3 regions of the Solibacillus sp. iso_87 genome follow, and region 3 is predicted to be linked to each of the others. Evidence: a T-box and tRNA genes for the amino acid it is inferred to sense, from the RefSeq annotation. Region 3 holds a T-box; the other regions hold tRNA genes.
The links. A T-box is a leader RNA that pairs with one kind of tRNA and senses whether it is charged. The one in region 3 lies ahead of AC0VXV_RS13130 (valine--tRNA ligase), so its partner is inferred to be a tRNA-Val.

Region 1 (10,108 bases), 770 kb from region 3:
GACCCGCACGAAAGGCGTAACGATCTGGGCACTGTCTCAACGAGAGACTCGGTGAAATTATAGTACCTGTGAAGATGCAGGTTACCCGCGACAGGACGGAAAGACCCCGTGGAGCTTTACTGTAGCCTGATATTGAATTTTGGTACAACTTGTACAGGATAGGTAGGAGCCAGAGATCTCGGAGCGCCAGCTTCGAAGGAGGCGTCGGTGGGATACTACCCTGGTTGTATTGAACTTCTAACCCATGCCCCTTAGCGGGGTAGGAGACAGTGTCAGGCGGACAGTTTGACTGGGGCGGTCGCCTCCTAAAAGGTAACGGAGGCGCCCAAAGGTTCCCTCAGAATGGTTGGAAATCATTCGTAGAGTGTAAAGGCATAAGGGAGCTTGACTGCGAGACCTACAAGTCGAGCAGGGTCGAAAGACGGGCTTAGTGATCCGGTGGTTCCGCATGGAAGGGCCATCGCTCAACGGATAAAAGCTACCCCGGGGATAACAGGCTTATCTCCCCCAAGAGTCCACATCGACGGGGAGGTTTGGCACCTCGATGTCGGCTCATCGCATCCTGGGGCTGTAGTCGGTCCCAAGGGTTGGGCTGTTCGCCCATTAAAGCGGTACGCGAGCTGGGTTCAGAACGTCGTGAGACAGTTCGGTCCCTATCCGTCGTGGGCGTAGGAAATTTGAGAGGAGCTGTCCTTAGTACGAGAGGACCGGGATGGACATACCGCTGGTGTACCAGTTGTCTTGCCAAAGGCATCGCTGGGTAGCTATGTATGGACGGGATAAGTGCTGAAAGCATCTAAGCATGAAGCCCCCCTCAAGATGAGATTTCCCATTACGCAAGTAAGTAAGACCCCTGAAAGACGATCAGGTAGATAGGTTCGAGGTGGAAGTGCGGTGACGCATGCAGCTGACGAATACTAATCGGTCGAGGACTTAACCACATTTTATTGCACCAATTCAATGAAACGTTTATCCAGTTTTGAAAGAATGAAAATTTATTACAAAAATACTTGACAAATAAGAAAAGTATGGTATAATAAATAGTGTCTTTCGAATAAATAGTCTAGTGATGATGGCAAAGAGGTCACACCCGTTCCCATACCGAACACGGAAGTTAAGCTCTTTAGCGCCGATGGTAGTTGGGGGCTTCCCCCTGTGAGAGTAGGACGTCGCTAGGCTGTTACAGAATTATTCCGAAGTAGCTCAGTTGGTAGAGCATCCGGCTGTTAACCGGCAGGTCGCAGGTTCGAGTCCTGCCTTCGGAGCCATTAAATCTTGGAGAGTTGTCCGAGTGGCCGAAGGAGCACGATTGGAAATCGTGTATGCGGGTAACCCTGCATCAAGGGTTCAAATCCCTTACTCTCCGCCAGGCTAATTTAGAGGCCCGTTGGTCAAGTGGTTAAGACACCGCCCTTTCACGGCGGTAACACGGGTTCGAATCCCGTACGGGTCACCAAAAAGATACATAAGTAGTATCCAGCGTTGGAGGATTAGCTCAGCTGGGAGAGCACCTGCCTTACAAGCAGGGGGTCGGCGGTTCGAGCCCGTCATCCTCCACCATTAAACAAATAATATTATCGCGGGGTGGAGCAGTGGTAGCTCGTCGGGCTCATAACCCGAAGGTCGCAGGTTCAAGTCCTGCCCCCGCAACCAAATGGTCCCGTGGTGTAGCGGTTAACATGCCTGCCTGTCACGCAGGAGATCGCCGGTTCGATCCCGGTCGGGACCGCCATTTTTTAAAACATTAAATTGTGGGTTTGTAGCTCAGTTGGTAGAGCATTAGATTGAAGCTCTAAGTGTCGGCGGTTCGATTCCGTCCAAACCCACCATATTTTTGCCGGTGTAGCTCAGTTGGTAGAGCAACTGACTTGTAATCAGTAGGTCGAGGGTTCGACTCCTTTCGCCGGCACCATTACCTGGAGGGGTAGCGAAGTGGCTAAACGCGGCGGACTGTAAATCCGCTCCTTAGGGTTCGGCGGTTCGAATCCGTCCCCCTCCACCATCCTTTGGATAGGGGCATAGTTTAAAGGTAGAACTACGGTCTCCAAAACCGTCAGTGTGGGTTCGATTCCTACTGCCCCTGCCAAATAACTTAAAAGTACTTAAAATAATATAGTGGCGGTTGTGGCGAAGTGGTTAACGCACCTGATTGTGGTTCAGGCATTCGTGGGTTCGATTCCCATCAGTCGCCCCATTTTTATTTAGGTTTAAGTATTAAAATTATAATATAGTGGCGGTTGTGGCGAAGTGGTTAACGCACCTGATTGTGGTTCAGGCATTCGTGGGTTCGATTCCCATCAGTCGCCCCATTATATATAAAATTAAAATTTTTGGGGTATAGCCAAGCGGTAAGGCAACGGATTTTGATTCCGTCATGCCCTGGTTCGAATCCAGGTACCCCAGCCATTTTTTAATTTGCGGAAGTAGTTCAGTGGTAGAACACCACCTTGCCAAGGTGGGGGTCGCGAGTTCGAACCTCGTCTTCCGCTCCAATATGGCGGCATAGCCAAGTGGTAAGGCACAGGTCTGCAACACCTTTATCACCGGTTCAAATCCGGTTGCCGCCTCCATATTTTATTAAATCGGAAAACCCGATTTTTTTTTACCTTATTTTGCCGAGTTGGTGGAATGGCAGACACGACGGACTCAAAATCCGTTGCCGCGAGGCGTGTGGGTTCAAGTCCCACACTCGGTATCTGAAAAAGACTTCACAGTTCATACTGTGAAGTCTTTTTTTGTTTATATAATTGAAATATAAAGTCCCCTAATCTTTTTAAAGAACATAGAATAGATTATAGAATCCGACTCCAACTGTGTTATTTATAATTGAAATTAGGAAAGAATAGATTTATCGATTCTTTTATATGATAATAAACCAAATAAAGTCTGCTTACGGAATATTGGGAAATTAGTGGTGGAGAATATCATATTATATACAAAGAAAATTAGTATATTTTCCAGAAATCCTGCACGTTTTTTCTGGCGTATTAAAATTATTTACTATAAAATTAACATGGTTATGTTAGAAATGAATTTTAAAAAACGTATCTTATTTAGGTGATATAAATTATGTATTATAGCGAGGAAGTAGGGAATTAAACAAATGAATGTAGCAACAAATTTTAAATGGATTGAAGCGGCGAACTATGATGAGATGAGTAAAATTGCCGCTTCAATTTTTATAGATCAATTAAAAAAGAATAGTGAAACGGTATTTGGAATGGCTACTGGAGGTACTCCGGAAGGCTTTTATAAAGAGCTGGTAGCAGCATACAAGGCTGGCGAAGTCTCTTTTGCACAGGCCAAATCTTTTAATCTGGATGAGTATATCGGCATTAACCCAGCAAATGAATCGAGCTACCATTATTATATGGATCATCATCTGTTTAATCATATCGATATAAAACAGGAAAATATTAATTTACCAGCAGGCAATAAATCGAATTTAGAAAAGGCCGCAGCTGAATATGATGCATTGATTAAGGCAGCAGGAAATATTGATATCCAACTTTTAGGAATTGGTGTAAATGGACATATCGGTTTTAATGAACCGGGAACTCCCTTCGAATTAGGTACAAATATTGTAGAGCTTGCACAGTCTACACGTGAAGTGAACCAAGTTTATTTTGATTCAATTGATGATGTGCCGACACATGCCATTACAATGGGTATCAAGACAATTTTGAGTTCTAAAAAGATTGTATTATTAATTTCGGGTGCATCAAAACAAGAGGCCTTTGATCGTTTGCGCAGCGGTATAGTAACAGAAGACTTCCCTGCAAGCGCTCTGCACAACCATCCGAATGTGACCGTTATTTATACAGATGTAAAATAAAATAAAGGAGTGCATACAATGTGCACTCCTTTTTATATTATTTCATCGTTGAAATAAATACCCCTGCAATAACAGCGATCCCACCGATTACTTGATCAAGCAGGAGTTGCTCATTTAAAAACAGCACGGCAAAGATTGTAGCGAATAGTGGAATGAAGTTCAGGTAGATTCCTGCTTTGTTTGCACCTAATGAAACAACGCCAGTGTTCCAGCTTAAAAAGGCAACAATTGAAGCAATGATCCCTACATAAACAATCGCCCCAATTGTCGAAGCGTTCCATACGATTGCTTGTGAAGTTGAAAGTTGTTCATATACTGCAAAAGGTAGTAACATAATGGCACCGATTGCGATCGTCACTAAAAATGTAGAGTACCCTGGCAGTTTACCAGCATACTTTTTAATGAGTAATGAATAAATACTCCAGCACACTACCGCAATTAATACGATTAAGTCCCCTTTGTTGAATGAAAATGAAAGCAGGCTTTGTAATGAACCCCCGGATATAATAAAGAGCACTCCGGCTAAAGAGAGCAGCGTGCCGATCATCTGGAATTTTGTTAAACGTTCTTTTAAAAAGATGAAGCTCAGTATGTATATAATAATCGGTGTTGATGAATTCATTAATGATGCATTGATAGATGTTGTATAATGCAAACCGATATAAACGAGCGTATTGAATGCAGCCACTCCTGTAAGTGCTAAAATAATGACGGCACCCCAATGTTGTCTCAGCGCAGGCCATTCTTTTTTCGTACGTTGGAATGCGATAGGGAAAAATACGAGAAAGGCGACAGTCCATCGTAAAAAAGCAAGTGTAATCGGAGGAATATCCCCAGAAACGGCTCGTCCAATTACAAAGTTACCGCCCCATAATAAAGTAGCTAAAATGAGCAGTAGCTGTGGTGGAAATTTCATTATTGTACATCTCCTTATATTGGAAAAATGATTTTATCTATTATAGGGACAACCTCATGAAATTTGCAATGCGCTTTACATAAAACGCTATGATACAATAGCGACAGAGGTAAAAGGAGGTCATGAACATGAAAATTAGACCAACAAGATTACAGCATGGCGATACTGTAGGATTAGTTAATTTAAGCAGTCCGCTTAAAATTGAATCATTAGGTGATAAATTAGCGTTTTTAGAAGAGCTAGGTTTAAAATATAAGCTTGGAAATACGGTACAGGCTTATGAAGGCTATTTGGCAGGTTCCGATCAGGAGCGGATTAAAGACTTCCACCAGATGATTGTCGATCCGGAAGTGAAGGCAGTCTTTTTATTGACGGGCGGCTATGGAATCTCAAGAATAATCGATAAAATAAGTTACCCATTAATCGAGGACAATCCGAAAATTATTTGGGGCTTTTCCGATGTGACGACTTTACATACACAAGTAAACGAGTTTGCAAATTTAGTGACATTCCATGGACCGATGATGTCCAGTCCGAAAGGGGAGCTGGATACTCTTTCTAAAAAGATGTTCCAACAGCTGTTCCAACCGATTGAAATTCAGTATACGGAAAGTATTACACCTCTTACGACAGTTGTACCGGGAGTTGTACGCGGCGAGTTAACAGGCGGAAATTTAAACCGAATTGTCAGTACGCTTGGTACGAAATTTGAAATTGATGTACGCAATAAAATTTTACTTCTGGAAGACATAGGGGAAACAATTGAGCAAATTGATTTAATGCTGAACCAGTTGCGTCTTTCAAGAAAGCTGGAGCTTGCAGCAGGCTTTGTTATAGCAGATTTTAATATGCCGGATGATACATACAGCTATGAAGATGTATTGAAGGTAATAGAAGGGTATTTGAAGCCGTTTAACAAACCTGTGTTAGCTGGGTTTAAAATTGGCCACTGTGAACCTAATATTGCGATTCCATTAGGTGTGGACGTAATATTGGATGCAGATGAAAAGCTTTTAAGAATTTTACCGGGTGTAGAGTAGTAAATATATGTAATTATAAGCAAAGACACCTTTTCACGTTTAGGTGAGCTGGTGTCTTTTAATAACGAGCGAGCAAAAATACTCTATAAGTTTGTGTTAGCTTTTACTATGGTTGGTTATGAGTGAAAGGTAACATTGTAAACGGTAAAGAGTTATTGGTTTAACCAGTTGTTGGGAATGCCGAAGCATAATCGCTCGTTATTACCTAGTTTGGAGTCTCACCGCCCTAGGTTTAGAAATAATTGCTGTCATCAAATTCGATTTCAACTTGATAGTTTTTGGCATTAATAAAGTTGGAAAGGCGATGTGCTTCTTTTTCAAGCTCGTTTGCACGGTTTCGATATGTCATTGGATCATACAATGCTACGCGGTATAGCATTGCATCACCGGAGTTATGGTAGAAAGCTTCTTTCTCTTCAGAACCAAGGTTTTTACAAAATTGTGCTTCTGCACGTAATTGGCTCGCCAGTTCAATCGCTTCGACAATAGGCATTTCCTCGTCTTTAAATACAACAGTATTGTCGATGTTAGCACGGTAGATTAGGGCATCAAGCTTACGTGAATCATAACGAAGCTCTTTTAGCTCTGCTTCAAGCATATCAAGAGTATAGTCAGGTGCTTTTGGCTGTTCGCCTTTCTCGATAATGACATGTGTTAATGAATGCACTTGCATTGTTCTTTCCTGGATTCTCTTCGTAATGATACTTTTCAGTTTTACTGCCTCAGCTAAGTTAATACTCAAATGATTCCACTCCTTAAAAATGAACTTTTGAATTTTCCTTTGATAGAATATGTACTTCATATTCGCCACCGCTAATTTGCGTAAACATGTTTCCTGCACTGCTCAATAGTTCAGTTGCTTCCTCTTCACTTAGAGAAGGGCGTAAATAAAAGATTTGCAGAGCATTTGTCGTAGCTTCTGTTACTGCCGTTCTTTTTGAATCAACAAAGGGACTGCCGAATGGGCCGAGCGCATCTTTTGAATGAATGATATTCTCCAATGAATTAAAGCGTCCGTTGATCCCTTCATAGCCTGTCGCCGCATTGCCTACTTCGATTTTCACGTCCCCTTCAATAACATCTAAATCATATATGCCAACAGGAATCTCGTATTGCAGTGAAAAGAAGTTGTTTAAATCAACTGCCGAATGGAACGGTGCTAAATATTGCTGTTTAGCGATACGTCGCATTAAACTTTCCGCAGAGTGACGGTACCGGTTCGGATCACCGCCGAAAGCCTTCCAAAGCTGTCGCCACTCTTTAATGCCAGGTCGTTCTGTCACAGGTGTTTCCTGTAATTCCAAATATAGATTTTCCTGATAAAGTTGTATACGTCCTTTAATCATTTGAGGAGATTCTTCAACGATAATTTTGCTATAATGGATAAGGCCAATTTTTAATTGTTCATTTACAGAAAAAAGAGCTTCATTTATTGAAATATTCATGTAGAACACCTTCTTACATAGTTTTTAATGGGAGAAATACTAAAATATGTAATGCGAAATAAATTTATATCTATTGTATCATTTGAAAGGAGCATGTGAAATGAAAGTACATCAACTTCAAGAAGATTTAGTGAAATATGCAGCATCCATTGGTGTTGATAAAATCGGATTTACAACCGCTGCTCCGTTTCATGAATTGAAGAATCGTCTCCGTCGTCAGCAACAATTAGCATACCAATCAGGCTTTGAAGAAGCAAATATAGAGCTGCGTACAGAGCCTTTAAAATTATTAAATGAAGCAGAAAGCATTATTGCGATTGCCATTGCGTATCCTTCACGCATGCAAGATGCCCCGCAAGGAAAGAAAGGGGAGCGTCGCGGCATTTTTTGCCGTGCTTCATGGGGGATTGATTATCATACAGCAGTTCGAGATCGTTTGCAGCTCATTGAAGCCTGGCTGCAGGAGCGTGTGCCGAATGTAAAGGTGAAATCGATGGTCGATACCGGGGAACTGGTAGATCGTGCGGTTGCAGAACGAGCAGGTATCGGCTGGAGCGCCAAAAATTGCTCTATTATTACACCTGAATTTGGTTCGTACGTCTATTTAGGTGAAATCATCACGAATATCCCATTTGCTCCAGATACACCGATGGAAGACGAATGCGGTGACTGTACATTATGTATCGATGTATGTCCAACAGGAGCGATCGTCGCACCAGGGCAGCTGAATTCACAGCGTTGCATTGCCTTTTTAACTCAGACGAAAGGTTTTTTGCCGGATGAGTTTCGTGCCAAAATCGGAAACCGTTTGTACGGCTGTGATACATGCCAGACAGTGTGCCCGAAGAATAAGGGAAAGCTAAACTGGATTCATGATGAATTCACGCCGGATCCTGAAATCGCAAAACCGCTACTTCAGCCGCTTTTATCAATTTCCAATAAGGAATTTAAAGCAAAGTTTGGACATGTATCCGGCTCATGGCGCGGTAAAAAGCCGATTCAGCGCAATGCCATTTTAGCGCTTGCCCACTTTAAAGAAGAAGCGGCAATGCCTGACTTAGTTCAAGTATTGCAAAAAGATGAACGCCCTGTATTAAGAGGAACAGCAGCATGGGCAATCGGAAAAATCGGAACAGATGGGGCAGAAGAAATTTTATTGGCTGCCCGAAAAACAGAGCAGGATGATGAAGTGCTGGCCGAGATTGAAAAAGGGCTGGCAATGTTAAATCATTAAGAGAGAAGGATCAGAAGTGCCAAACCATATCGTATTATATCAACCAGAAATCCCAGCAAATACAGGGAACATTGCCCGCACTTGTGCTGGAACAAATACATCATTACATTTAATCCGTCCATTGGGCTTTTCAACTGATGACAAAATGCTGAAGCGTGCTGGATTGGATTATTGGGAACATGTGAATGTCGTTTACCATGATTCTTTAGAAGATTTTATCGAGTACAGTAAAGATGGCGATGTGTATTTAATTGAGACATATAGTGATGAGCCATTTACGACACATGATTTCAGCAATTCAGAACGTGACCTATACTTTATGTTCGGAAGAGAAACGACAGGCTTGCCAAAGGAATTTGCAAAAGAGCGTGCCGATATGTGTCTGCGCATCCCGCAAAGTGACCATATCCGCTCACTGAATTTATCAAACACTGCGGCAATCGTTATTTACGAAGTACTAAGACAACAAAACTATCCAGGGTTAAAATAAAATAAGGCAAGAAGCACTGAAGCTTCTTGCCTTGTTATTATTTCATCTTCGTTTTAATCACTTGCTCAAGCTTTGCCTGGATATTGTCGTGTTCGGATAATGTAAGGCGGATGAAGCTTTCATCCATTTCGAATGCTTCGGATAAAAATCCTCCAAGTCCGCGGGCACGTCGGTCTACCTGCAATAAAATTTCGACTGAGTTTGATGATTGATGTAAAAAGACAACTTCAAGTTCGTCTAGATACCGGCGATACGTGCTGTTTGTCGGTGTAAACTCAAATTCCTGTACAATCGGTGTTTGACGACGCAAATAAGAAGGGGCTTGTTCGTTATCTACTTTACGTAACCGGAAGCCCATATTTTGAATAGCTGTTAACACACCATTCGCAAGACGAGTTGGCTGAATCTCGATAAAGTCCTTATCTGTAGGATCTACAGCATTTTTAATGTCTAAGCCCGTTTGAATCCATACACGCGAGTTGCCCGTTGTTACCGGAACAACAGGGGGCAGGGCGAACGAAAATGGGATTTGACGTTTTTCGTCTGCCTGAATTGTGAATGGCTCATTTAATTTGTATTTGTGCAAAACCGCTTCATCTTTAATCTTTTTATCATCAATTTCGCGGATAAAGTTTGTATGAAGTGTTAGATAGATTGCATCAATTTGCTGTTCCGTGCTACCCCCGATGATTTCTACAACACCTGAAATATTTTCATTTAATGTGTAAGTTGATTTGTGCAATTTTGTATCAACTTTTGCAGCTCCTATACCAACACTTGCTAAAACTTTATTAAATAGTGACAAATGAATTCCTCCGTTATTTGTAATTAGTTATGTATACGTAGGACAGAAAAGAAAGTTTCAAAAAGAGCGCGAAAAATTTTTCGGGCTCTTGCTTTAGGTTACCGGTAATTATTCACCGTCTAATGTAAATACGATGCGTAAACCGTTTGGATCAACAGTAGAGAATAACTGAGTGCCACCGTGTGCTGGTGCTTCTGCAAAGTTTTCAACAATGAAGCCGTTAGTTGTCAGGCTTTGTTTTACTTCTTCAGCATATTGCGCATCTTTTAATACGACCGTAAAGGATTTTAAACCGACCATATCGTTTTTTGGAGCATGGCCGTTGTTGCTGTTCCAAGTGTTT
Region 2 (10,108 bases), 350 kb from region 3:
GTAATAGCTCACTGGTCGAGTGACGCTGCGCCGAAAATGTATCGGGGCTAAACGATTCACCGAAGCTGTGGATGCATACTTTGAGTATGCGTGGTAGGAGAGCGTTCTAACAGCGTTGAAGTCAGACCGGAAGGACTGGTGGAGCGGTTAGAAGTGAGAATGCCGGTATGAGTAGCGAAACATGGGTGAGAATCCCATGCACCGTATGACTAAGGTTTCCTGAGGAAGGCTCGTCCGCTCAGGGTTAGTCGGGACCTAAGCCGAGGCCGATAGGCGTAGGCGATGGACAACAGGTTGATATTCCTGTACCACCTCCTCACCGTTTGAGAAATGGGGGGACGCAGTAGGATAGGGTAAGCACGCCGTTGGTTGCGCGTGTTCAAGCAGTAAGGCGTGTATGTAGGCAAATCCGCATACTATAACGTTGAGCTGTGATGACGAGCTCGTATGAGCGAAGTTCCTGATTTCACACTGCCAAGAAAAGCCTCTATCGAGGTGAGAGGTGCCCGTACCGCAAACCGACACAGGTAGTCGAGGAGAGAATCCTAAGGTGTGCGAGAGAACTCTCGTTAAGGAACTCGGCAAAATGACCCCGTAACTTCGGGAGAAGGGGTGCTTCTTTGGGTGCATAGCCTAGAGAAGCCGCAGTGAATAGGCCCAGGCGACTGTTTAGCAAAAACACAGGTCTCTGCAAAACCGTAAGGTGACGTATAGGGGCTGACGCCTGCCCGGTGCTGGAAGGTTAAGAGGAGCGGTTAGCGCAAGCGAAGCTGTGAATTGAAGCCCCAGTAAACGGCGGCCGTAACTATAACGGTCCTAAGGTAGCGAAATTCCTTGTCGGGTAAGTTCCGACCCGCACGAAAGGCGTAACGATCTGGGCACTGTCTCAACGAGAGACTCGGTGAAATTATAGTACCTGTGAAGATGCAGGTTACCCGCGACAGGACGGAAAGACCCCGTGGAGCTTTACTGTAGCCTGATATTGAATTTTGGTACAACTTGTACAGGATAGGTAGGAGCCAGAGATCTCGGAGCGCCAGCTTCGAAGGAGGCGTCGGTGGGATACTACCCTGGTTGTATTGAACTTCTAACCCATGCCCCTTAGCGGGGTAGGAGACAGTGTCAGGCGGACAGTTTGACTGGGGCGGTCGCCTCCTAAAAGGTAACGGAGGCGCCCAAAGGTTCCCTCAGAATGGTTGGAAATCATTCGTAGAGTGTAAAGGCATAAGGGAGCTTGACTGCGAGACCTACAAGTCGAGCAGGGTCGAAAGACGGGCTTAGTGATCCGGTGGTTCCGCATGGAAGGGCCATCGCTCAACGGATAAAAGCTACCCCGGGGATAACAGGCTTATCTCCCCCAAGAGTCCACATCGACGGGGAGGTTTGGCACCTCGATGTCGGCTCATCGCATCCTGGGGCTGTAGTCGGTCCCAAGGGTTGGGCTGTTCGCCCATTAAAGCGGTACGCGAGCTGGGTTCAGAACGTCGTGAGACAGTTCGGTCCCTATCCGTCGTGGGCGTAGGAAATTTGAGAGGAGCTGTCCTTAGTACGAGAGGACCGGGATGGACATACCGCTGGTGTACCAGTTGTCTTGCCAAAGGCATCGCTGGGTAGCTATGTATGGACGGGATAAGTGCTGAAAGCATCTAAGCATGAAGCCCCCCTCAAGATGAGATTTCCCATTACGCAAGTAAGTAAGACCCCTGAAAGACGATCAGGTAGATAGGTTCGAGGTGGAAGTGCGGTGACGCATGCAGCTGACGAATACTAATCGGTCGAGGACTTAACCACATTTTATTGCTCAATTCAATGAAACGTTTATCCAGTTTTGAAAGAATGAAAATTCTTTTACATAGGCTTATTTAAAGCCCAATATAGTGAAGTGATGATGGCAAAGAGGTCACACCCGTTCCCATACCGAACACGGAAGTTAAGCTCTTTAGCGCCGATGGTAGTTGGGGGCTTCCCCCTGTGAGAGTAGGACGTCGCTTCGCAAAAATTTGGAGGATTAGCTCAGCTGGGAGAGCACCTGCCTTACAAGCAGGGGGTCGGCGGTTCGAGCCCGTCATCCTCCACCATTTTAAATGCCGGTGTAGCTCAGTTGGTAGAGCAACTGACTTGTAATCAGTAGGTCGAGGGTTCGACTCCTTTCGCCGGCACCATGTAGAGCCATTAGCTCAGTTGGTAGAGCATCTGACTTTTAATCAGAGGGTCGAAGGTTCGAGTCCTTCATGGCTCACCAGTTTATATACTGCTTAGCGGGTGTGGCGGAATTGGCAGACGCACTAGACTTAGGATCTAGCGCCGCAAGGCGTGGGGGTTCGACTCCCTTCACCCGCACCATTTTAATTTTCATATTACTGTCAGAGTAAAAAATATCTTAAGCATTTTGCGGAAGTAGTTCAGTGGTAGAACACCACCTTGCCAAGGTGGGGGTCGCGAGTTCGAACCTCGTCTTCCGCTCCAAAATGCCGGGGTGGCGGAACTGGCAGACGCACAGGACTTAAAATCCTGCGGTGAGTGATCACCGTGCCGGTTCGATTCCGGCCCTCGGCACCATCTTTTAAATAAACAATATGCGCCCGTAGCTCAATTGGATAGAGCGTCTGACTACGGATCAGAAGGTTGTGGGTTCGACTCCTGCCGGGCGCGCCATATTATTTCGGAATGTAGCTCAGCTTGGTAGAGCACTTGGTTTGGGACCAAGGGGTCGTAGGTTCGAATCCTGTCATTCCGACCATCATTTATGGGGCCTTAGCTCAGCTGGGAGAGCGCCTGCCTTGCACGCAGGAGGTCAGCGGTTCGATCCCGCTAGGCTCCACCATAATTTTTGTAACCAAAATAAAGATCCTGGCGGTGTAGCTCAGTTGGCTAGAGCACTCGGTTCATACCCGAAAGGTCGTGGGTTCGACTCCCTCTGCCGCCATCTTAAAGGACCTTTAGCTCAGTTGGTTAGAGCAGACGGCTCATAACCGTCCGGTCACAGGTTCGAGTCCTGTAAGGTCCACCAGTTAACGTACTAATCATAACGGAGGTATACCCAAGTCTGGCTGAAGGGATCGGTCTTGAAAACCGACAGGCGGGTAACACCGCGCGGGGGTTCGAATCCCTCTACCTCCTCCATTTTTACAAACTGTGTACTTAAAACAGGTTCAAACATCATATTATCGCGGGGTGGAGCAGTGGTAGCTCGTCGGGCTCATAACCCGAAGGTCGCAGGTTCAAGTCCTGCCCCCGCAACCAAATGGTCCCGTGGTGTAGCGGTTAACATGCCTGCCTGTCACGCAGGAGATCGCCGGTTCGATCCCGGTCGGGACCGCCATTTGTGGGTTTGTAGCTCAGTTGGTAGAGCATTAGATTGAAGCTCTAAGTGTCGGCGGTTCGATTCCGTCCAAACCCACCATATGCGGGTGTAGTTTAGTGGTAAAACCTCAGCCTTCCAAGCTGATGTTGTCGGTTCGATTCCGATCACCCGCTCCAGTTTTTAAATAGGGCCTATAGCTCAGCTGGTTAGAGCGCACGCCTGATAAGCGTGAGGTCGATGGTTCGAGTCCATTTAGGCCCACCATATACAACTATTCCGAAGTAGCTCAGTTGGTAGAGCATCCGGCTGTTAACCGGCAGGTCGCAGGTTCGAGTCCTGCCTTCGGAGCCATTTTTCTATTTTTGGGGACATACTCAAGAGGCTGAAGAGGCGCCCCTGCTAAGGGTGTAGGTCGCGTAAGCGGCGCGAGGGTTCAAATCCCTCTGTCTCCGCCATCGGCCCGTTGGTCAAGTGGTTAAGACACCGCCCTTTCACGGCGGTAACACGGGTTCGAATCCCGTACGGGTCATACATAGAAAAACGAAAAACGCTAAGTACTGTTACCTGTACTTAGCGTTTTTTTGTTGCGTTAAAAGCTCTCTTAACATAATAAACAATGCAGCTATATTTATGGGCTGAATAATTTCTTACAAAATATTATGCTGTCTTATAATAAAGATAAAAAAATCTTGTTGAAATATAATTGCTTCAATTAACCCAAAATCGGAATCTATTTTAAACTCATATTATTTTATTACTACTGGCTGGAAAGGCATACTTCCTCGATCACTATATTGGAAGTTTCATGAATTAAGGAAGAACAAGATATTAGGAAAGAGCGGAAAAGAAGCAGAAATTTTGCGGTTATTTAATCAAGGTCGATTGTGAACAGGCAAGTTTAGTTGACGCTATATTAGAGGGCTGTTTAAATACCGATTTCCCATCATTAATCTAAATAGGGGTATAAAAATCCCCGGTTCACCAAAAAGCTCGTAATAAGCAATTTAATAGGTAATAACAAGGATTTAACGCTCGAATCGTGTAATCCAAATAAAATTGCGGTATGCAACAACATCATCGAATGGAATAGCGCAATTCTAAGCGCATTTAAACATGGGAATTATTATTATAGAATAATAAAATACATTGAAGATAATGGAAATAATATAAAGATAAAGAGTGTAATGAGAAACCAATAGGTAGAAATAATAAAAAGGTGAATTCTATCAATGCTTTAAAAAATAATGATAAATGTACGAACATTTTCTTGACAGCTTTAATCTATAAAATGTATAAATAAGTAGTCGTATATTCTAAAACACTTGATATTTAGAAGTAATATTAATAATTATATCAGAATGATTTATAAATATTAAAAACAAGTCTTGATAAAGTCTGTCAAACATATTAGAATTTCGTTATACTAAGTAAACGTTTTCATGAATAACCTCGATTGGTAAATGAAAAAAATAGGAATTAATATATTTTTTAAAAATAATTTCAAAAAAGGTATTGCATTATAAAAAAAGTAATGATAATATAAATCTTGTCCTTAAGAGATAGGACATGCGGTTACGAAAGAGTAATCAGTAAATACCCATTGGAGGATTAGCTCAGCTGGGAGAGCACCTGCCTTACAAGCAGGGGGTCGGCGGTTCGAGCCCGTCATCCTCCACCATTTTAAATGCCGGTGTAGCTCAGTTGGTAGAGCAACTGACTTGTAATCAGTAGGTCGAGGGTTCGACTCCTTTCGCCGGCACCATTTAGAGAGCCATTAGCTCAGTTGGTAGAGCATCTGACTTTTAATCAGAGGGTCGAAGGTTCGAGTCCTTCATGGCTCACCAGTTTATATACTGCTTAGCGGGTGTGGCGGAATTGGCAGACGCACTAGACTTAGGATCTAGCGCCGCAAGGCGTGGGGGTTCGACTCCCTTCACCCGCACCATTTTAATTTTCATATTACTGTCAGAGTAAAAAATATCTTAAGCATTTTGCGGAAGTAGTTCAGTGGTAGAACACCACCTTGCCAAGGTGGGGGTCGCGAGTTCGAACCTCGTCTTCCGCTCCAAAATGCCGGGGTGGCGGAACTGGCAGACGCACAGGACTTAAAATCCTGCGGTGAGTGATCACCGTGCCGGTTCGATTCCGGCCCTCGGCACCATCTTTTAAATAAACAATATGCGCCCGTAGCTCAATTGGATAGAGCGTCTGACTACGGATCAGAAGGTTGTGGGTTCGACTCCTGCCGGGCGCGCCATATTATTTCGGAATGTAGCTCAGCTTGGTAGAGCACTTGGTTTGGGACCAAGGGGTCGTAGGTTCGAATCCTGTCATTCCGACCATCATTTATGGGGCCTTAGCTCAGCTGGGAGAGCGCCTGCCTTGCACGCAGGAGGTCAGCGGTTCGATCCCGCTAGGCTCCACCATAATTTTTGTAACCAAAATAAAGATCCTGGCGGTGTAGCTCAGTTGGCTAGAGCACTCGGTTCATACCCGAAAGGTCGTGGGTTCGACTCCCTCTGCCGCCATCTTAAAGGACCTTTAGCTCAGTTGGTTAGAGCAGACGGCTCATAACCGTCCGGTCACAGGTTCGAGTCCTGTAAGGTCCACCAGTTAACGTACTAATCATAACGGAGGTATACCCAAGTCTGGCTGAAGGGATCGGTCTTGAAAACCGACAGGCGGGTAACACCGCGCGGGGGTTCGAATCCCTCTACCTCCTCCATTTTTACAAACTGTGTACTTAAAACAGGTTCAAACATCATATTATCGCGGGGTGGAGCAGTGGTAGCTCGTCGGGCTCATAACCCGAAGGTCGCAGGTTCAAGTCCTGCCCCCGCAACCAAATGGTCCCGTGGTGTAGCGGTTAACATGCCTGCCTGTCACGCAGGAGATCGCCGGTTCGATCCCGGTCGGGACCGCCATTTGTGGGTTTGTAGCTCAGTTGGTAGAGCATTAGATTGAAGCTCTAAGTGTCGGCGGTTCGATTCCGTCCAAACCCACCATATGCGGGTGTAGTTTAGTGGTAAAACCTCAGCCTTCCAAGCTGATGTTGTCGGTTCGATTCCGATCACCCGCTCCAGTTTTTAAATAGGGCCTATAGCTCAGCTGGTTAGAGCGCACGCCTGATAAGCGTGAGGTCGATGGTTCGAGTCCATTTAGGCCCACCATATACAACTATTCCGAAGTAGCTCAGTTGGTAGAGCATCCGGCTGTTAACCGGCAGGTCGCAGGTTCGAGTCCTGCCTTCGGAGCCATTTTTCTATTTTTGGGGACATACTCAAGAGGCTGAAGAGGCGCCCCTGCTAAGGGTGTAGGTCGCGTAAGCGGCGCGAGGGTTCAAATCCCTCTGTCTCCGCCATCGGCCCGTTGGTCAAGTGGTTAAGACACCGCCCTTTCACGGCGGTAACACGGGTTCGAATCCCGTACGGGTCATACATAGAAAAACGGAAAACGCTAAGTACTGTTAACATGTACTTAGCGTTTTTTTGTATAAAAGGAGCGGATTTTGTGAATGAACGTTTAAAAGTATTTGATCAATATTATAAGGAAACGGGCATTGAACATCGTGATCTCGTCCATGCAAAAGGTTATTGGCATGAAGTGTTTCATTGCTGGATTATTGAAAAAACAGATTCTGAATGGCGTATTTATTTACAGCTGAGAAGCAAAAATAAAAAGGATTACCCAAATCAATTTGATATTACGGCAGCTGGTCATATACTGGCAACGGAGACGATTGAAGATGGTGTACGCGAATTAGAGGAAGAAGTAGGGCTTAACGTAATGTTTTCGCAATTAACGTCACTTGGAGTCATCCCATACAGTATAGACAATGAAATAATAAAGGATTATGAGTTTGCAAATGTATTTGTTTATGAATTAACAGGAGGAATTGAGCAGTTTACTCTTCAACGAGAAGAACTGGATGGTATATACTCTGCTAACTTAAAACAATTTATATTGCTTGCGAAACAAAAAATAAAGAAAATCGAAGTATCCGGTTATAAATACGAAAATGATATTCGTCATGATGAAGTGAAGCAGATCGGACTAGAACACATGTCTGCACTACCAGAAAGCTATTTGGTCGAGTTTATCCCAAGATTGAAAAAGATGTTACTTGAAGCAACCTGAAAACTTAGGTTAGCTTCTTTTTTTATAAAATAATTAAGAAAAAATAATTAACTATTGACCTTCACGTTACGTCAACCTTTATAGTACTAAATAGGAGGTGATCATGTGCTGATTAATGAACTAGTCAAGCTATCGGGTGTGAGTGCACGCACACTACGTTATTATGATGAAATCAGTTTGCTGAGGCCTTCTGCAGTTGCGGAAAATGGCTACCGGCAATATAGCCAAGAGGATATTGACCGGTTACAGCAAATACTATTTTACCGGGAGCTTGATTTTAAGTTAGAAGAAATAAAAAAGTTGCTCGATCATCCAGATTATGAAGTAAAAGAAGCACTAAAAAAACAATCCGAGCTATTACAAAAGAAAAGAAGATATATCGACGACTTACTAATAACAATAGAACAAACAATCCAAACGATGGAAGGGGAACTTAAAATGACAAATGAACAAAAGTTTGACGTGTTTAGAAATAATTTAATTGAAGAAAACGAAAAGAGCTACGGCCAGGAAATACGTGATAAATACGGTGAAGCTCAAGTGGAAGCGAGCAATAAGAAATTCAGGGATATGACTGAAGAGCAATATAATGCAATGCAGCAATTGGAACACCAACTGTTTCAACGATTAAAAGAAGCGATGGCGTCCGGGGATGTAACGTCAGACGTTGCAATGGAAGCAGCGGAGCTTCATAAACGCTGGCTAAGCTTCTCTTGGGCAAAGTATACCCCAGAAGCACATATAGGCCTAGCGCAAATGTATATAAGCGATGAACGGTTTACTGCCTACTATGATGAGCGTGTCGGTGACGGTGCTTCACAATTTTTACATGATGTAATCGCTGTTTATGCAGCGAACAAATAAGAAAAGATGTTTAGAAATCCTCATATAGGTAATATTTTATTAATGGAAAAAAGGGGGATTTTATATGGATATCAATCAATTACAACAATTGCGCAGCATTTTGGAAGAGGAGCTTGCAACATTGCAGGAGCATGTTAATGAAGAACCTCCTTTAGAGGATACAGAAATAACTGCAGTTGATAATCATCCGGCAGATGCAGCAACCGATTTAACGACAATTGTAACAGAAAAAACATTAAGTGAATTGAAGGAAGACGAAATTGAAAGAATTCAAACGGCTTTAAACGCAATGGATGAGGGCACATATGGGGAATGTATCGTATGTGGAAAAGAGATCCCTTTTGAGCGTTTAGAAGCGATTCCAACAACTTTAACATGTATTGATCATGTAGAAGAAGTGACTGAATAGTAAAAGAGGTATGTTGATCACTCAACATACCTCTACTAGTTTTAAATGAAATATGAAATTAATAGACCTACAGCCAATAAAAAGCCGAAAATCGTGTTTGTTTGGGCTGTATATTTCATTGCCGGCATTACTTCAAGCGGTTTTTCTTTTGCCCGGAATAATTTAATCGCTTCAATCGGTTTCTTCACGCTTAATAATACAAGCAGTGCCCATGGTGTTAAATGGCCAATAACTACAAGAACGATAATCCAAATATACGAAACAATAAAGAAACCAGCAAGTACTGTTACAGCATTATGTCGGCCGACTAAAATGGCCATAGTTTTACGTCCGCCTTCTGTATCTCCAACAATATCCCGGATATTATTAGAAAGCATAATTGCCCCAACTAAAATCATACTCGGCACAGAAATAATTACAGCATCAGCTGTTACATCTCCTGTTTGAATAAAGAAGGCAATTAGAACAATCCCCATACCCATTACTGCCCCTGAAACCAGCTCCCCGAACGGTGAATAAGCAATCGGATAAGGTCCTCCAGTATACAAATAGCCGATCAGCATACATACAAGACCGACAGCAACAAGCCACCAGGATGTCATGGCACATATGTAAACGCCTAAAAGCATCGCGATACCGTAAAAGCTTAGCGCAATAGCCATAATTGTTTTTGGTGCTACACCATGTCGGACGATTGTGCCTCCAATACCGACTGAGTTTTCATTATCCAGGCCTAGTTTATAATCATAATATTCATTGAACATATTAGTTGCTGCCTGTATTAGCATACTGGCAATAAGCATTGCAAAAAATAGTCCGAAATGAATTGTTTCATGATTTATTGAAAGTGCCATTGACGTACCTAATAATACAGGTACAAATGAAGCTGTTAATGTGTGGGGACGTGTTAAATGCCACCAAACTTTAAATCCCTTGTCCGCTTCAACGACTTTTGTCATAAAAAAACGCTCCTTACTAAATACAATTATCTAAACTATTGTAATGCAAATAAAACAAATTGAACAGAGTGAAGGGACAATACATGTAACGTTTGCTCGAAAAATGTTATGATAGGAAGGTATTATTTACTGCGCGAACGCAAAAAAAATGAGCAAATTATATAAAAATTCAGGCACGTATTAAAATAACGCTATACTTGCATCATACTTAGTGAATTTGCAACATGACGGAGGGAATTTTCATGCAACACAAGTGGTACAACGCCACTGAAATAGAAGTAGGCTCAAATTCAAAGCAAATTTTTTATATGGAAACAATCGAAGTAAGCCGATTATCCGCATTGGCATTTTTTGCAGCGGGCGAATCGAAGTATAAAGGAAAACGCAACTACTGGCAAAATCGGGAAAAAACCTTCACATTGGTTGGTTTAGGAC
Region 3 (10,108 bases):
GAAACTAATGATCAGATTGTCGGTGATTCATTAGTTTCGGAAATGCTGTTAATCCATATTAGTTTTGCGATTGTGTCATACGCCGCTTTTTCGGTTGCGTTTGTCTTCTCGCTGCTGTATTTAATTTTATATCGCATATTAAAGCAAAAAAAGTTTACGAATTTATGGTCACGATTGCCAAGTTTACAGCAAATGGTTAAGTGGATTAATTTATCGACTATTATTGGTATTCCATTGCTATTAATAAGTTTAATTTTAGGGTTAGAATGGGCATTTTTAACATTAGAGAATGTTTCCGTTTTCGATGTGAAAATTTTAGGCTCGTTTATTGTATCGATTGTTTACTTAATTATTTTTTTGCTGCATCGGAAAGGGAAATTAATCGGCATGGTATATGCACAGGTGCATATTTATTTATTTTTACTCGTTGTCATTAATTTCTTCCTCGGCAGCAAATTATCAAATTTCCATCTGTGGGTTTAACAGAATAGAAAGGTCGGAGTAACGTGAGAAAAATTATTGTAGGATCTCGAAAAAGTAAATTAGCATTAACACAAACTAACTGGTTTATTAATGAGTTGAAAGAAGCTGGCGTACCATTTGATTTTGAAATCAAGGAAATTGTAACAAAAGGCGACCGCATCTTAGATGTACAGCTTTCTAAAGTTGGCGGTAAAGGTCTATTCGTTAAAGAGATCGAACAAGCTCTATTTGATAAAGAAATCGACTTTGCTGTGCATTCGATGAAAGATATGCCTGCCGTATTGCCTGAAGGGCTGATCATTGGCTGTATTCCTACACGCGAAGATGCGCGTGATGCTTTCATTTCAAATGGTCATGTGAAATTTGCCGACCTGCCAAAAGGTGCAATCGTTGGTACGAGTTCTTTACGTCGTAGCGCACAGTTATTACAAACACGTCCGGACCTTGAAATTAAGTGGATTCGCGGAAATGTCGATACACGTCTGAAAAAACTGGAAACAGAAGATTTCGATGCGATTATTTTAGCGGCAGCAGGGCTAAAACGACTTGGCTGGAGCGATGAAGTTGTAACGGAATACTTAGATACAGATATTTGCCTTCCAGCTGTTGCGCAAGGTTCATTAGGGATTGAATGCCGTGCGGATGATGCGGAGCTGCTTGAGCAACTGGCAAAATTAACAGATGCTACAACATGGGCTACAGCACATGCCGAGCGTTCGTTTTTAGCTGCAATGGATGGTGGCTGCCAAGTGCCGATTGCCGGCTATGCAACAGTAGATGGTGATACTATTACTTTAACAGGTTTAGTGGCAGCACCGGATGCTTCTGTAACGTATAAGGAAACATTAACAGGGACTGACGCGGATGCAGTTGGTAAAGCAGTTGCAGCAAAATTAACTGAGCAAGGTGCCTTTGACTTAATTCAAAAAGTAAAGGCTGAGTTAGATGCCGAGTAATGCACTCTTAGGGAAAACATTAATTATTACAGGCTCTGCGGTTTTAAGGTCCGTAGAGCAATTGATTGAGCAACATGACGGGAAAGTTTATAATTATCCATTAATCGAAACAGTAGAAAAGGTTTCTAAGGAAGATGAATTCTATTTTCGTGAATTACATGCATATCATTGGCTCATTTTTACGAGCCAAAATGCGGTGAAAAGCTTTATCGATAAATGTATACGGCATGAACAGACGATTCCGGCCACAATGAAAATTGCGGCTGTCGGTGAAAAGACAGCTGCTTTATTGCAGGAGCACGGCTATGAAATTCATTTTATGCCAACTGTCTACAGTGCTGATGTATTTGTGAAAGAATTTACGATGGAGCCAGGTGAACGTGCATTATTTGTACGCGGAACGATGGCGAAAAAGACGATTCATGAAGGTACTGGAGCGGATGAATGGACCGTTTATGAAACACGTCCGTGCAGGAAATATTTTTCGCAGTTAACACAGTGCCTGCTGACAGAAAAACATCCGATTGTAATATTCGCCAGTCCTTCTGCGGTAGATATTTATGCTGAGCATATTGTGCCGCATGTAGATTGGCAAAATGTGAAATTTGCATCGATTGGTCATGTAACAACCGCAGCCCTTGAAAAATACGGGGTTCAGCCTATGGTGCAACCGAAAATCTATACGATGCATGCTGTAATTGAACAGCTCATCCTGGAGGAACAGACAAAATGACAGAACTATATTTCCAACGTCACCGTCGCTTACGTCAAAATGCAGCGATGCGTGCACTCGTAAAAGAAACATACCTACAAAAAGAAGACCTTATTTATCCGTTGTTTATTATTGAAGGCGAAAATATTAAAAACCCTGTAAGTTCGATGCCGGGCGTGTTCCAATTATCTTTAGATAACTTGGCTGCTGAAGTGGATGAAATTGTAGACTTAGGCATTCGTGCGGTATTACTTTTCGGAATTCCTAAAGAAAAGGATGCAGTCGGTACCGGAGCTTTCCATGATCACGGTATCGTACAGGAAGCGACACGTTTAATTAAAGAACGTCATCCAGAGCTTCTAGTCGTAGCAGATACTTGCTTATGTGAATTTACGGACCACGGTCATTGTGGTGTCATTGAAGGCGATCAAGTGTTGAATGATCCATCACTTGATGTGTTGGCGCGTACAGCAATTTCTCAAGCGAAAGCCGGTGCTGATATTATTGCACCATCAAACATGATGGACGGGTTTGTAACGGCGATTCGTGCAGGATTGGATTCAGCAGGCTTCCAACATATTCCGATTATGTCTTATGCGGTGAAATACGCTTCAAGCTATTACGGACCATTCCGTGAAGCTGCAGAAGGAGCACCACAGTTCGGTGACCGCAAAACGTATCAAATGGATCCTTCCAATCGAATGGAAGCGATTCGCGAAGCAACTTCGGACGTTGAAGAAGGTGCAGATTTCCTAATCGTGAAACCGGCATTAGCGTATATGGATATTATCCGTGATGTGAAAAACAGCTTCCCGTTACCTGTTGTGGCGTATAATGTATCAGGCGAATATTCAATGGTAAAAGCAGCTGCACAAAATGGCTGGATCGATGAAAAAGCGGTTGTGCTGGAAACATTATTAGGTATGAAGCGTGCAGGTTCCGATTTAATCATTACTTATCATGCAAAAGACGTCTGTCGTTGGTTGGAGGAAAAATAATATGCGTAGTTATGAAAAGTCAAAAGCAGCATTTACGGAAGCGGTTGATTTAATGCCAGGAGGAGTAAACTCTCCTGTACGTGCATTTAAATCTGTAAACTTGGATCCGATATTTATGGATTCGGGCAAAGGTGCAGTAATTAAAGATATTGATGGCAATGAATATATTGACTATGTTTTATCATGGGGTCCGTTAATTTTAGGACATGCACACCCGGAAGTTGTTTCGGCTATTCAGGATCAGGCAGCTAAAGGCGCATCATTCGGTGCACCTACTGTTTCAGAAAACAAATTGGCGAAGCTTGTAATGGACCGTTTGCCGTCAGTGGAAATGATTCGTTTTGTATCATCAGGCACAGAAGCAACAATGTCTGCACTTCGCTTAGCGCGAGGATTTACTGGACGCGATAAAATTTTAAAATTTGAAGGTTCATATCACGGTCATGGGGATTCACTGCTGATTAAAGCAGGTTCGGGTGTAGCGACACTTGGTTTACCTGACTCACCGGGTGTTCCGGCTGATATTGCCAAAAATACATTAACGGTTGCTTATAATGATCTGGAATCAGCAAAATTAGTATTCGAAAAATTCGGCGCTGATTTAGCTGCAGTTATTTTAGAACCGGTTGCCGGCAATATGGGTGTTGTGCCGCCACAGCCAGGTTTCCTTGAAGGGCTGCGTAAACTGACAGAAGAGAATGGAACGGTTTTAATTTTCGATGAAGTTATGACAGGCTTCCGTGTAGACTATGGCTGTGCCCAGGAATATTACGGAATTAAACCTGATCTTACTTGTTTAGGTAAGGTAATCGGCGGAGGTTTACCGGTTGGTGCATTTGGCGGAAAGCGCGAAATTATGGAGAAAATCGCTCCGGCAGGTCCGATTTACCAAGCAGGTACATTATCAGGTAATCCGCTTGCAATGACAGCAGGCTATGAAACACTAAGCCGCCTGAACAAAGACTCATATGAGTACTTCCGCAAACTAGGAGATCAGTTGGAAGAAGGTTTCCGTGCGGCAGCGACGAAATACAATATTCCACATACAGTGAATCGTGCAGGGTCGATGATCGGTTTCTTCTTTACAAACGAAGATGTAATCGATTTTGAATCTGCGAAAAGTTCGGATTTAGAGTTATTTGCAGAATACTTCAAGCTAATGGCCGAAGAAGGAATTTTCCTGCCACCATCACAATTTGAAGGACTATTTATTTCAACGGCGCATACAGAGGAACATATCGCTAAAACAGTTCAGGCATTCCATAATGTCTTTGAAAAATTAGCGAGACAATCTCATAAATAAATCATAAATTCCCTTTCTATGCATAATGTAAGCGTAGGGAGGGGATTTTTTATGCAACAGTGGGAAATGAAAGAGACATTTACATTTCCAAAGCAATTAGGAAATGTTCAAGAGAATTCTAAAATAGTAGTAGAACCGAAATGGCATGAAGAGATTAGCGAAGATTCCGTCGTAGTAAGAGGAATTTATGTAGTAAAAGGAAATATTCAATTTGATCATGTAGCACGCGAGGATGAAATTGAGGAAGGTATCTATATCGAGCATATGGATATTGAAAAAGATCATGGTTATTTCGAATACGCCCTGCCTTTTTCAGTAGATTTTCCGAACGATGACATTGAAGCTGTTTCACTTCGCATAAATGATATTAAAGTGGAGCCGAATAATGGCTATTGCTCATGTAGTTGGGCAGTCCATTGTGATGTGGAAAAGAAAGTACAAGCAATTGCTGAAGTAGAGGAGCCGGCACCAGTTGAAGAAATCGTTGTTGAACAACCTGTAGAAGAAGTACAACCCCGACTTCAAGCGGAAAAAGAGGTAGAATCAACGCAGATGGCCCAAACCGTTCCCCATGAGCTTGATTTCCTGGAACAGTTGGCAGATGCATATAGTCGCGTGCAAATACAATTGAAAAAATAAATAAATGTTCCGTAAGAATTGAAGCTTACGGAACATTTTTTTGTTGTGAATTTTAAATGAAATCTGTGAGCAATAAGTAAGTAAATAAAATTAGAATGGCCAGCAATAATATATCACCCGTTGTCGGAAGAAAGACCGTTCGAATCGCCTGAAAAATCGTAATCGGCAAAATACAATGGCGCATAAAGAAACGGAATTTTCGCAGCCATGGAGGCAATAAATAAGGATTGTAGTTTTTTCGCAATGTCCAGACTCCTTTTGCATAGTATATGTGAAGAGCGCAAATAACGTGTTAAAGTATATTCCTCATTCGTGCTTGATATTTCATTAAAAACAGCTTAAAATAAAGTGCAACTATATAATTGAAGCGAAGAATAGGAAGAGTACGTATGAGATCGATGGCAAGAGAGGAAACGGTAGCTGAAAAGTTTCTCCATCAACCATGCAGAAGGTAGCCTAGGAGCTGACTTAGTGAACTGATAGTAGCTAGGGTCCGGTTAAACACCGTTATCGAATGAAGTGCCGATTGGGCATTGCAAAGCTGCATATTGACTGCTTGCGCTTTTCTTTCACTAAAGAAAGCATATGTCAGATAAGGAATGCGAATGCTTGACTAAACCCGATCGGAAATAAAGGTGGTACCGCGAATTAACTCCCTCGTCCTTTTTTAAGACGAAGGGAGTTTTTTATGTCTAATAATAAGGTGACAAAGGAGAAATTCATCATGACGGAAATTACAATGCCAACAAAATATGATCCGCAGCAAACTGAAGCCGGCCGCTATGAATGGTGGTTAAAAGGCAAATTTTTCGAAGCAGATCCAACAAGCGATAAGGAACCATACTCTATCGTTATCCCACCGCCAAACGTAACAGGTAAGCTGCACCTCGGCCACGCTTGGGATACAACATTGCAAGACATTTTAATTCGTATGAAGCGCATGCAAGGATATGATGCACTATGGTTGCCAGGTATGGACCATGCGGGTATTGCGACACAGGCGAAAGTTGAAGAGAAATTGCGCGGTGAAGGTATTTCCCGCTACGACCTTGGCCGTGAAAAGTTCCTTGAAAAAACATGGGAATGGAAAGAAGAATATGCTTCTCACATCCGTGCACAATGGTCGAAATTAGGTTTAGGCTTAGACTATTCTAAAGAGCGTTTTACACTTGATGAAGGTTTATCGGATGCTGTAAAAGAAGTATTCGTTAAACTATACGAAAAAGGCTATATTTACCGTGGTGAGCGTATTATTAACTGGGACCCAGCTGCTAAAACTGCACTGTCAGACATCGAAGTAATCCACAAAGAAGTAGAAGGCGCATTCTACCATATGGAGTACCCGCTTGCTGATGGTTCAGGTAAATTACGTGTTGCCACAACTCGCCCAGAGACAATGTTAGGTGACTCTGGTGTAGCTGTACACCCGGAAGACGAGCGCTATGCACACTTAGTAGGGAAAACAGTTATTTTACCTATCGTAGGTCGTGAAATTCCAATCGTTGCAGATGACTATGTAGATATGGAATTCGGTACAGGTGTTGTAAAAATGACACCAGCACATGACCCGAACGACTTTGAAGTAGGGAACCGTCATAACCTAGAACGCATTTTAGTTATGAACGAAGATGGTACAATGAATGACTTAGCGGGTATTTATGCAGGTATGGATCGTTTCGAATGCCGTAAGCAAATCGTTGCAGATTTACAAGAAGCGGGTGTATTAATCGAAATCGAACCACATGTCCACCAAGTTGGTCACTCAGAGCGTACGAATGCTGTTGTAGAACCATATCTTTCTAAGCAGTGGTTCGTAAAAATGGCTCCACTTGCTGAAGAAGCATTAAAAATGCAGGTTGAAGAAAACGAAAAAGTAAACTTCGTACCAAATCGTTTTGAAAACACGTATAACCGCTGGATGGAAAATATTCATGACTGGTGTATTTCTCGTCAATTATGGTGGGGACATCAAATTCCAGCATGGTACAACAAAGAAACAGGCGAGCTTTATGTAGGAAAAGAAGCACCTGAAGATGCTGAGAATTGGACACAGGACGAAGATGTTCTTGATACATGGTTCTCATCTGCGTTATGGCCGTTTTCTACAATGGATTGGCCAAATGAAGAATCTGAAATGTTCAAGCGCTACTACCCGACAAATACTTTAGTAACGGGCTATGACATCATCTTCTTCTGGGTAAGCCGTATGATTTTCCAAGGGAAAGAATTCACAGGCGAGCGTCCATTTAAAGACGTTTTAATCCATGGTTTAGTTCGTGATGCTGAAGGCCGCAAAATGTCTAAATCACTTGGTAACGGGGTTGACCCGATGGATGTAATCGACCAATACGGTGCGGATTCGTTGCGTTACTTCCTTGCAACAGGTTCATCTCCAGGTCAGGATTTACGTTACTCTACAGAAAAAGTAGAATCTACATGGAACTTCGTAAATAAAATCTGGAATGCTTCTCGTTTTGCATTGATGAACATGGAAGGCCTAACATATGAGCAAATTGATTTAACAGGTAACCTTTCAACAGCGGATAAATGGATTCTATCACGCTTGAATGAAACGATTGACCGTGTTACAACATTATCTGATAAATACGAGTTCGGTGAAGTAGGCCGTGAACTTTACAACTTTATTTGGGATGACTTCTGTTCATGGTATATCGAAATGGCGAAATTGCCATTATACGGTGAAGACGAAGCAGCTAAATTAACGACTCGTTCAGTACTTGCTCACGTTTTAGACAACACGATGCGTTTACTGCACCCATTCATGCCTTTCGTAACAGAAGAAATTTGGCAGCACTTGCCGCATGAAGGGGATTCAATTACAGTTGCTGCATGGCCGACTGTAAATCCGGCATTCAACTTCACTGCAGAAGCAGGCGATATGCAGCTGTTGATGGATATTATCCGTGCTGTACGTAATATTCGTGCAGAAGTGAATACACCAATGAGCAAAAAAGTACCGATGACGATTTCAGCAAAAGATCAACAAACATCGGCAGTGCTTGAAGTGAACAAAGGCTATATTGAAAAATTCTGTAACCCGGATGGCTTAACAATCGGAGCGAATCTTGAAGCACCAGCACAGGCGATGTCAGCAGTTGTTTCAGGAGCAGAGATCTTCATGCCACTTGCAGGCTTAATCAATATTGAAGAAGAAATAGCACGTCTTGAAAAAGAGCTCGACAAATGGGCGAAAGAAGTAAAATTAGTTTCCGGAAAGCTATCGAATGAACGATTCGTTTCAAAAGCACCGGAAGCATTAGTAGCAACAGAGCGCGAAAAACTTGCGGACTATGAAGCAAAATACGCAACAGTTGAAAAACGCATTGCAGAACTGAAAAATATGTAATGCCAAAGAGAGGTACCGTATAACGGTGCCTCTTTCTTTTAATTCAGCTATAATAAAACATATTACATATTAGCCGTATTGGAGAGAGAACATAATGTTTCAAACGATGGAGCAATGCACAGATTTTATTTTTAAATTAAAAGCAAGCCAATATAAAGGTGAACCATTACAGTCAGCAAAGATCATCCTGGATGCGCTTGGCAACCCGGAACAAAAAACAAAATTCATCCATTTTGCCGGTTCCAATGGAAAAGGTTCAACATTAAATGCGGCACGTGAGATTTTTATCGAGCACGGCTTAACGGTCGGCGCTTTCATATCTCCGCATCTTGAGCGTGCAAATGAACGGGTGACAATCAATAAACAACAAATTTCCGAAGAGGACTTTTTACGTATTGCAAATGAAATTGCGGAAGTTATTGAAAATAAATTGGGCGGGAAATTCCCAAGCTTTTTTGAGTTCATGACATTGCTTGCCCTAAAATACTTCTCGGAGCAGTCATTGGATATCGCATTGCTTGAAACCGGTATTGGAGGGCGTTTGGACTCGACAAACGTTGTGACGCCTGAAGTATGTATCATTACAACAATTTCGCTTGAGCATACAGATATGCTCGGTGAGACATATGCCGAAATAGCCGCAGAAAAAGCAGGAATTATTAAGCAAGGTAAGCCGGTCGTTGTAGGAGTAAAAAATGAGGAAGCCCTCGCGGTAATTCAGCAAACGGCAGCACAGCTACATGCTCCGATTTTTACGTTGGGCGAACACTTTTATGTGGAGAATCAAAAAGGTGCTTATTTTGACTACCGAGGGAGTATCATCATCGACAAAATTGAACTTGCTATGGCAGGGGAACATCAAATGGCCAACGCCGCGCTTGCCATTACTGCAGCACATTTATATCTTGAATCCTTTAGTGCGCAAAAAGTAAAATTGGCCTTACAGCATGCGAAGTGGGAAGGGCGTTTTGAAAAAGTGCGCCATAATATTATTTTGGACGGTGCCCATAATTCGGAAGGGACGACTGCCCTCATTCATACATTAAAGGAAACTGCACCACAGCAAAAAGTGAAGTTTGTGTATGCTGCATTGCAGGATAAGGACCATGGTGTAAGTATAAAATTAATGGATGATGTCGCATCTGAAATGCACTTCACACAAATTGATTTGCCGCGCGCGGCGACAGCGAAACAATTATATGAGCAAAGCACACATACAAAAAAGTTTATGCATTCGAACTGGCAGGAGCTAATTGAAAAAGAAATGAATCAATTGGCTGAAGATGAGCTGCTCGTTATTACCGGCTCTTTATATTTTATTGCTGAAGTGCGCAGTTTGTTTGCAGAAAGAGGGTGGATTGCATGATTCCATTACTGGAGGTATACAAAGAGCGTTGGCAAGTGGAAAGTGAACGAGCGATCAAGCCGGGTTTGGACGCAATTGAATCCGCACTTCGTCTGCTTGGGCAGCCTGAAAAACAGCTGAATGTAGTCCATTTAGCTGGAACAAACGGAAAAGGCTCAACATTGGCATTTATTGAAGGAATGGCACGTGAATACGGGTTATCAGTCGGGAAGTTTATGTCACCTTGTATTGTAGATGTTCATGATCAAATACAAATTGATGGCCGATCAATCACTAATGAGCAG

Region 1: it encodes a tRNA-Val, which carries the amino acid that the T-box ahead of AC0VXV_RS13130 (valine--tRNA ligase) is inferred to sense. The anticodon was not compared.
Region 2: it encodes a tRNA-Val, which carries the amino acid that the T-box ahead of AC0VXV_RS13130 (valine--tRNA ligase) is inferred to sense. The anticodon was not compared.

Annotation. Positions count from the first base shown of each region.
Region 1 covers NZ_CM149656.1:3,344,713-3,354,820, reverse strand. The annotation lists rRNA gene AC0VXV_RS17215 (23S ribosomal RNA) at 1-941, shown strand, start outside; rRNA gene rrf (5S ribosomal RNA) at 1,063-1,178, shown strand; tRNA gene AC0VXV_RS17205 (tRNA-Asn) at 1,193-1,268, shown strand; tRNA gene AC0VXV_RS17200 (tRNA-Ser) at 1,278-1,369, shown strand; tRNA gene AC0VXV_RS17195 (tRNA-Glu) at 1,382-1,456, shown strand; tRNA gene AC0VXV_RS17190 (tRNA-Val) at 1,485-1,560, shown strand; tRNA gene AC0VXV_RS17185 (tRNA-Met) at 1,579-1,653, shown strand; tRNA gene AC0VXV_RS17180 (tRNA-Asp) at 1,657-1,732, shown strand; tRNA gene AC0VXV_RS17175 (tRNA-Phe) at 1,754-1,829, shown strand; tRNA gene AC0VXV_RS17170 (tRNA-Thr) at 1,837-1,912, shown strand; tRNA gene AC0VXV_RS17165 (tRNA-Tyr) at 1,919-2,002, shown strand; tRNA gene AC0VXV_RS17160 (tRNA-Trp) at 2,013-2,086, shown strand; tRNA gene AC0VXV_RS17155 (tRNA-His) at 2,119-2,194, shown strand; tRNA gene AC0VXV_RS17150 (tRNA-His) at 2,234-2,309, shown strand; tRNA gene AC0VXV_RS17145 (tRNA-Gln) at 2,332-2,406, shown strand; tRNA gene AC0VXV_RS17140 (tRNA-Gly) at 2,418-2,492, shown strand; tRNA gene AC0VXV_RS17135 (tRNA-Cys) at 2,497-2,570, shown strand; tRNA gene AC0VXV_RS17130 (tRNA-Leu) at 2,615-2,695, shown strand; gene nagB (glucosamine-6-phosphate deaminase) at 3,104-3,835, shown strand; gene AC0VXV_RS17120 (DMT family transporter) at 3,873-4,751, opposite strand; gene AC0VXV_RS17115 (S66 peptidase family protein) at 4,880-5,791, shown strand; gene AC0VXV_RS17110 (DIP1984 family protein) at 6,024-6,533, opposite strand; gene AC0VXV_RS17105 (B3/B4 domain-containing protein) at 6,547-7,236, opposite strand; gene queG (tRNA epoxyqueuosine(34) reductase QueG) at 7,337-8,470, shown strand; gene trmL (tRNA (uridine(34)/cytosine(34)/5-carboxymethylaminomethyluridine(34)-2'-O)-methyltransferase TrmL) at 8,487-8,960, shown strand; gene AC0VXV_RS17090 (sporulation protein) at 8,998-9,765, opposite strand; gene AC0VXV_RS17085 (VOC family protein) at 9,874-10,108, opposite strand, start outside.
Region 2 covers NZ_CM149656.1:2,922,373-2,932,480, reverse strand. The annotation lists rRNA gene AC0VXV_RS15070 (23S ribosomal RNA) at 1-1,791, shown strand, start outside; rRNA gene rrf (5S ribosomal RNA) at 1,879-1,994, shown strand; tRNA gene AC0VXV_RS15060 (tRNA-Val) at 2,003-2,078, shown strand; tRNA gene AC0VXV_RS15055 (tRNA-Thr) at 2,087-2,162, shown strand; tRNA gene AC0VXV_RS15050 (tRNA-Lys) at 2,167-2,242, shown strand; tRNA gene AC0VXV_RS15045 (tRNA-Leu) at 2,259-2,343, shown strand; tRNA gene AC0VXV_RS15040 (tRNA-Gly) at 2,392-2,466, shown strand; tRNA gene AC0VXV_RS15035 (tRNA-Leu) at 2,471-2,559, shown strand; tRNA gene AC0VXV_RS15030 (tRNA-Arg) at 2,579-2,655, shown strand; tRNA gene AC0VXV_RS15025 (tRNA-Pro) at 2,664-2,740, shown strand; tRNA gene AC0VXV_RS15020 (tRNA-Ala) at 2,749-2,824, shown strand; tRNA gene AC0VXV_RS15015 (tRNA-Met) at 2,853-2,926, shown strand; tRNA gene AC0VXV_RS15010 (tRNA-Ile) at 2,934-3,010, shown strand; tRNA gene AC0VXV_RS15005 (tRNA-Ser) at 3,031-3,123, shown strand; tRNA gene AC0VXV_RS15000 (tRNA-Met) at 3,169-3,243, shown strand; tRNA gene AC0VXV_RS14995 (tRNA-Asp) at 3,247-3,322, shown strand; tRNA gene AC0VXV_RS14990 (tRNA-Phe) at 3,328-3,403, shown strand; tRNA gene AC0VXV_RS14985 (tRNA-Gly) at 3,407-3,480, shown strand; tRNA gene AC0VXV_RS14980 (tRNA-Ile) at 3,492-3,568, shown strand; tRNA gene AC0VXV_RS14975 (tRNA-Asn) at 3,580-3,655, shown strand; tRNA gene AC0VXV_RS14970 (tRNA-Ser) at 3,669-3,759, shown strand; tRNA gene AC0VXV_RS14965 (tRNA-Glu) at 3,762-3,833, shown strand; tRNA gene AC0VXV_RS14960 (tRNA-Val) at 4,907-4,982, shown strand; tRNA gene AC0VXV_RS14955 (tRNA-Thr) at 4,991-5,066, shown strand; tRNA gene AC0VXV_RS14950 (tRNA-Lys) at 5,073-5,148, shown strand; tRNA gene AC0VXV_RS14945 (tRNA-Leu) at 5,165-5,249, shown strand; tRNA gene AC0VXV_RS14940 (tRNA-Gly) at 5,298-5,372, shown strand; tRNA gene AC0VXV_RS14935 (tRNA-Leu) at 5,377-5,465, shown strand; tRNA gene AC0VXV_RS14930 (tRNA-Arg) at 5,485-5,561, shown strand; tRNA gene AC0VXV_RS14925 (tRNA-Pro) at 5,570-5,646, shown strand; tRNA gene AC0VXV_RS14920 (tRNA-Ala) at 5,655-5,730, shown strand; tRNA gene AC0VXV_RS14915 (tRNA-Met) at 5,759-5,832, shown strand; tRNA gene AC0VXV_RS14910 (tRNA-Ile) at 5,840-5,916, shown strand; tRNA gene AC0VXV_RS14905 (tRNA-Ser) at 5,937-6,029, shown strand; tRNA gene AC0VXV_RS14900 (tRNA-Met) at 6,075-6,149, shown strand; tRNA gene AC0VXV_RS14895 (tRNA-Asp) at 6,153-6,228, shown strand; tRNA gene AC0VXV_RS14890 (tRNA-Phe) at 6,234-6,309, shown strand; tRNA gene AC0VXV_RS14885 (tRNA-Gly) at 6,313-6,386, shown strand; tRNA gene AC0VXV_RS14880 (tRNA-Ile) at 6,398-6,474, shown strand; tRNA gene AC0VXV_RS14875 (tRNA-Asn) at 6,486-6,561, shown strand; tRNA gene AC0VXV_RS14870 (tRNA-Ser) at 6,575-6,665, shown strand; tRNA gene AC0VXV_RS14865 (tRNA-Glu) at 6,668-6,739, shown strand; gene AC0VXV_RS14860 (NUDIX hydrolase) at 6,815-7,441, shown strand; gene AC0VXV_RS14855 (MerR family transcriptional regulator) at 7,547-8,305, shown strand; gene AC0VXV_RS14850 (TraR/DksA C4-type zinc finger protein) at 8,370-8,714, shown strand; gene AC0VXV_RS14845 (1,4-dihydroxy-2-naphthoate polyprenyltransferase) at 8,756-9,673, opposite strand; gene AC0VXV_RS14840 (isochorismate synthase) at 9,916-10,108, shown strand, end outside.
Region 3 covers NZ_CM149656.1:2,575,203-2,585,310, reverse strand. The annotation lists gene ccsA (cytochrome c biogenesis protein CcsA) at 1-483, shown strand, start outside; gene hemC (hydroxymethylbilane synthase) at 507-1,439, shown strand; gene AC0VXV_RS13155 (uroporphyrinogen-III synthase) at 1,429-2,172, shown strand; gene hemB (porphobilinogen synthase) at 2,169-3,149, shown strand; gene hemL (glutamate-1-semialdehyde 2,1-aminomutase) at 3,151-4,452, shown strand; gene AC0VXV_RS13140 (alanine racemase) at 4,504-5,091, shown strand; gene AC0VXV_RS13135 (hypothetical protein) at 5,144-5,335, opposite strand; T-box leader at 5,453-5,759, shown strand; gene AC0VXV_RS13130 (valine--tRNA ligase) at 5,816-8,458, shown strand; gene AC0VXV_RS13125 (bifunctional folylpolyglutamate synthase/dihydrofolate synthase) at 8,553-9,824, shown strand; gene AC0VXV_RS13120 (bifunctional folylpolyglutamate synthase/dihydrofolate synthase) at 9,821-10,108, shown strand, end outside.